Regions from separate parts of the Lacticaseibacillus paracasei subsp. paracasei genome, predicted to be linked through region 2. Evidence: a T-box and tRNA genes for the amino acid it is inferred to sense, from the RefSeq annotation. Region 2 holds a T-box; the other holds one or more tRNA genes.
What was found. A T-box is a leader RNA that pairs with one kind of tRNA and senses whether it is charged. The one in region 2 lies ahead of LBPC_RS06225 (valine--tRNA ligase), so its partner is inferred to be a tRNA-Val.

Region 1 (2,369 bases), 440 kb from region 2:
TCGGTGAAATTATAGTACCCGTGAAGATGCGGGTTACCCGCGACAGGACGGAAAGACCCCATGGAGCTTTACTGTAGCTTGATATTGAGTGTTTGTACCGCTTGTACAGGATAGGTAGGAGCCGTAGAGATCGGAACGCTAGTTTCGATGGAGGCGTTGGTGGGATACTACCCTAGCTGTATGAACACTCTAACCCGCGCCACTAATCGTGGCGGGAGACAGTGTCAGGTAGGCAGTTTGACTGGGGCGGTCGCCTCCTAAAATGTAACGGAGGCGCCCAAAGGTTCCCTCAGAATGGTTGGAAATCATTCGCAGAGTGTAAAGGTATAAGGGAGCTTGACTGCGAGACTGACAAGTCGAGCAGGGACGAAAGTCGGGCTTAGTGATCCGGTGGTTCCGTATGGAAGGGCCATCGCTCAACGGATAAAAGCTACCCTGGGGATAACAGGCTTATCTCCCCCAAGAGTCCACATCGACGGGGAGGTTTGGCACCTCGATGTCGGCTCATCGCATCCTGGGGCTGTAGTCGGTCCCAAGGGTTGGGCTGTTCGCCCATTAAAGCGGTACGCGAGCTGGGTTCAGAACGTCGTGAGACAGTTCGGTCCCTATCCGTCGCGGGCGCAGGAAATTTGAGAGGAGCTGTCCTTAGTACGAGAGGACCGGGATGGACGTTCCGCTGGTGTACCAGTTGTGCCGCCAGGCGCATCGCTGGGTAGCTATGAACGGCAGGGATAAACGCTGAAAGCATCTAAGTGTGAAGCCCCCCTCGAGATGAGATTTCCCATTCCTATATGGAAGTAAGACCCCTGAGAGATGATCAGGTAGATAGGCTGGAAGTGGAAGTGCAGCGATGCATGGAGCGGACCAGTACTAATCGGTCGAGGACTTAACCAAGTAAGCGTGCAAGCAGGCGCAGGTTTCTGCGACTGCGAACACATTTCGATGACAAGTACGTTAAGTTCAAGGCAGCAATTAAACAATGATAGCCAGTTTTGAGAGCGCAAAGTTCTCATAAGTGTGGTGGCGATAGCAAGAAGGATACACCTGTTCCCATGCCGAACACAGAAGTTAAGCTTCTTCACGCCGAGAGTAGTTGGTGGGAAACTGCCTGCGAGGGTAGGAAGCTGCCACGCTTACATATGGAGGATTAGCTCAGTTGGGAGAGCGTCTGCCTTACAAGCAGAGGGTCACAGGTTCGAGCCCTGTATCCTCCATTGAGCCGTTAGCTCAGTTGGTAGAGCAACTGACTTTTAATCAGTGGGTCGACAGTTCGAGCCTGTCACGGCTCAGAGAATTATTGGTTTTAAATGGCGGCTCAAGTCGATTTTTCGCCGACTTAGCTCAGTTGGTAGAGCATCTGTCTTGTAAACAGGGGGTCGAAGGTTCGAATCCTTTAGTCGGCATGGTACCAATAATTTGATAGCACCATGTTTCATGCGGAAGTAGTTCAGTGGTAGAACATCACCTTGCCATGGTGGGGGTCGCGGGTTCGAATCCCGTCTTCCGCTTTCCAAGCACAGTGCCGAGGGTGTGCTTGGTCAAACCTATCCTCGGCATTATCATGATTTGCACCCATAGCGCAATTGGATAGAGTGTCTGACTACGAATCAGAAGGTTGTAGGTTCGACTCCTACTGGGTGCATTATCGGGAAATAGCTCAGCTTGGTAGAGCACCTGGTTTGGGACCAGGGGGTCGCAGGTTCGAATCCTGTTTTCCCGATTGGACATTTTTGTCCCTTAGTTTTTCGCGGTGTAGCTCAGCTGGCTAGAGCGTCCGGTTCATACCCGGGAGGTCGAGGGTTCGATCCCCCCCGCCGCGATTGAGCTTGGACCTTTAGCTCAGTTGGTTAGAGCAGACGGCTCATAACCGTCCGGTCGTAGGTTCGAGCCCTACAAGGTCCATCTTTACAGGGTGGTCGCTGTTCGGTATAATCGATATGTTATTGTTATCGCGGGATGGAGCAGTTCGGTAGCTCGTCGGGCTCATAACCCGAAGGTCGCAGGTTCAAATCCTGCTCCCGCAATTTATATGGTTCCATGGTCTAGTTGGTTAGGACGCCTGCCTGTCACGCAGGAGATCACGGGTTCGAGTCCCGTTGGGACCGTTTGCGGCTCGGTAGCTCAGTCGGTAGAGCAATGCATTGAAGCTGCATGTGTCGGCAGTTCGATTCTGTCCCGCGCCATATTCATAATCATTTTTATGCGGGTGTAGTTTAGTGGTAAAACCACAGCCTTCCAAGCTGTTGTCGCGAGTTCGATTCTCGTCACCCGCTGCGGTTATGATCATGGGCCTATAGCTCAGTTGGTTAGAGCGCACGCTTGATAAGCGTGAGGTCGGTGGTTCAAGTCCACCTAGGCCCATTGTTCCA
Region 2 (2,369 bases):
AAACAACGGGCGTTTTTATTTAATAAAGGAAACATTTCACAAAAGCTGAGACTTTTGACGGTTTTCATCTTATGGTTATCTGTGGTGATAAAGTCAGAAGCACAGACCAAACTGCCCGGTCGCTGACAGATGATATGATAACATCAGTACAATCCTAACGATTCATGCCAGTCATTACTTTTGAAAAAAGATAGCCAAGCAAGCCGAATTCTGGTAAGCTAATATGTGAAAAGAGTAACAAAAGCGTGCGGAGGTGTTCAAAGTGGTAGTCAGCAAGCAGGCGTTATCACAGGCAACAATTAAACGGATTCCCGTGTATTATCGAACGGTTAAAGACTTGCAGCAGACCGGCGAGAAACGGGTGCGGTCTGATCGATTAAGTAAATTGGTGCACATTGCCCCAGCAACGATTCGACGTGATTTTTCTAATTTTGGCGATTTAGGCCGAAGTGGCTATGGCTATTCGGTTGACTTGCTTGCACAGGTTTTTGGCGAGTTGCTTGAAGTCCACTCAGAAGAACAGATGGCGTTGGTGGGTTGTGGTAATTTGGGCCGTGCCTTGCTGACGAATAATTTTCGCCGCAACCCTGATCTTTCTATCACGATGGGCTTTGACACCGATCCGCAATTAATCGGGACAACGATTGCCGGCGTGCCGATTTATGATTTGGCCGCTTTATCTGAAAAATTGCGTCCGAGTATGCACACCGCTATTGTCTGCGTCCCAAGCTCGGCCCAAGCTGCAGTGGTGCGCCAATTAGAAGCGCAAAACGTCACTGCCATTTTGACCTTTGCTCCCAAACCGGTTCCTGCCAAACCGACAACCACGATTCGCTACATTGATCTCACCAGTGAACTGCAAGCCTTATTGTTTGTCGATCATCAAAAGCAGGTTAAACGAGTGTCGCAAGGGTAGCACAACTGAGCCGTAGCAGGCTATGTTTCCGAAAAGGATAGCGCTAGCGATTGACCCGTCAAAATCAACGAGTTATAATTCAGCTAATGCAATGATCAAGAGGGCCATGGTCTTTTTTTCCAGCGACAAGGTGGTTGGTGCAAACCTTGAAAAAGGCTATGGTTGTAGCTTGTGAGCTGCCGTCCTGAAGTGAGTAGGGAGCGGCCGGTGACAGCCGTTATCCTGAACCAAGTGGGGGATTGTTTCCCAATTTAGGTGGTACCGCGAGCTGACTCGTCCTAATTTTTTTAATTAGGGCGGTTTTTTTTATTCTCGTAAGTCAGCTTGCGGGCCGCGTTACTGCAGGAACAGAAAAAAATGTGAGGTGGAGCCAATGAAAGAGCAAGAATTAGCACCTAAGTACGATCATAAGGCCGTTGAAGCTGGCCGGTATCAAGAATGGCTAGATGAGGATGTTTTCAAACCGAGCGGTGATCAAAAAGCCAAGCCATACTCGATTGTCATCCCGCCGCCAAATGTGACGGGTAAGTTGCACATGGGCCATGCCTGGGACACAACGCTGCAGGATATTGTGATTCGCGAAAAGCGGATGCAAGGTTTTGATACGTTGTGGCTGCCCGGAATGGATCATGCCGGAATCGCGACCCAAGCCAAAGTTGAAGCTAAGTTGCGTAAAGAGGGCATCAGCCGCTATGACCTAGGGCGCGATAAATTTGTTCAAAAAGTTTGGGAATGGAAAGACGAATTTGCCAAGACGATTCACAGTCAGTGGGCGAAGATGGGGTTGTCACTTGATTACAGCCGCGAGCGTTTCACCTTGGATACGGGACTTAACGAGGCTGTTCGTAAGGTCTTCGTTGAGTTGTATAAGCAAGGCCTGATTTATCGGGGCGAATATATCGTCAACTGGGATCCACAGGCCCGTACGGCGTTGTCGGATATCGAAGTCATTCATGAAGATGATAAAGGCGCCTTCTACCATGTGAAATATCCGTTCGCAGACGGGAGCGGTTATATTGAGATCGCCACAACCCGTCCCGAAACGATGATGGGCGATACCGCCGTTGCTGTCCATCCTGGTGACAAACGCTATCAGGACTTAGTTGGCAAAGAGCTGATTTTGCCGCTGGCTAATCGCAAGATTCCAATCATCGAGGATGCGTATGTTGATCCAGCATTTGGGACAGGGGCGGTTAAAATCACGCCGGCACATGACCCTAATGACTTTCAGGTAGGAAATCGCCATGACTTGAAGCGGATCAACACGATGAATGAAGATGGCACGATGAACGAAAATGCTGGCAAGTACAATGGCATGGATCGCTTTGAAGCTCGGAAGGCCATGGTGGCGGATCTGGATAAGGAAGGTCTGCTACTGAAAGTTGAGCCAATTGTGCATAGTGTTGGTCATAGTGAACGCACCGGTGTTCAGGTCGAAGCTCGGCTGTCAACT

Region 1: it encodes a tRNA-Val, which carries the amino acid that the T-box ahead of LBPC_RS06225 (valine--tRNA ligase) is inferred to sense. The anticodon was not compared.

The regions. Positions count from the first base shown of each region.
Region 1 covers NZ_AP012541.1:801,693-804,061, forward strand. The annotation lists rRNA gene LBPC_RS03865 (23S ribosomal RNA) at 1-894, shown strand, start outside; rRNA gene rrf (5S ribosomal RNA) at 1,017-1,133, shown strand; tRNA gene LBPC_RS03875 (tRNA-Val) at 1,142-1,214, shown strand; tRNA gene LBPC_RS03880 (tRNA-Lys) at 1,217-1,289, shown strand; tRNA gene LBPC_RS03885 (tRNA-Thr) at 1,331-1,403, shown strand; tRNA gene LBPC_RS03890 (tRNA-Gly) at 1,437-1,508, shown strand; tRNA gene LBPC_RS03895 (tRNA-Arg) at 1,569-1,642, shown strand; tRNA gene LBPC_RS03900 (tRNA-Pro) at 1,647-1,720, shown strand; tRNA gene LBPC_RS03905 (tRNA-Met) at 1,747-1,820, shown strand; tRNA gene LBPC_RS03910 (tRNA-Ile) at 1,829-1,902, shown strand; tRNA gene LBPC_RS03915 (tRNA-Met) at 1,951-2,024, shown strand; tRNA gene LBPC_RS03920 (tRNA-Asp) at 2,032-2,105, shown strand; tRNA gene LBPC_RS03925 (tRNA-Phe) at 2,111-2,183, shown strand; tRNA gene LBPC_RS03930 (tRNA-Gly) at 2,203-2,273, shown strand; tRNA gene LBPC_RS03935 (tRNA-Ile) at 2,288-2,361, shown strand.
Region 2 covers NZ_AP012541.1:1,244,217-1,246,585, forward strand. The annotation lists gene LBPC_RS06220 (redox-sensing transcriptional repressor Rex) at 263-916, shown strand; T-box leader at 999-1,200, shown strand; gene LBPC_RS06225 (valine--tRNA ligase) at 1,290-2,369, shown strand, end outside.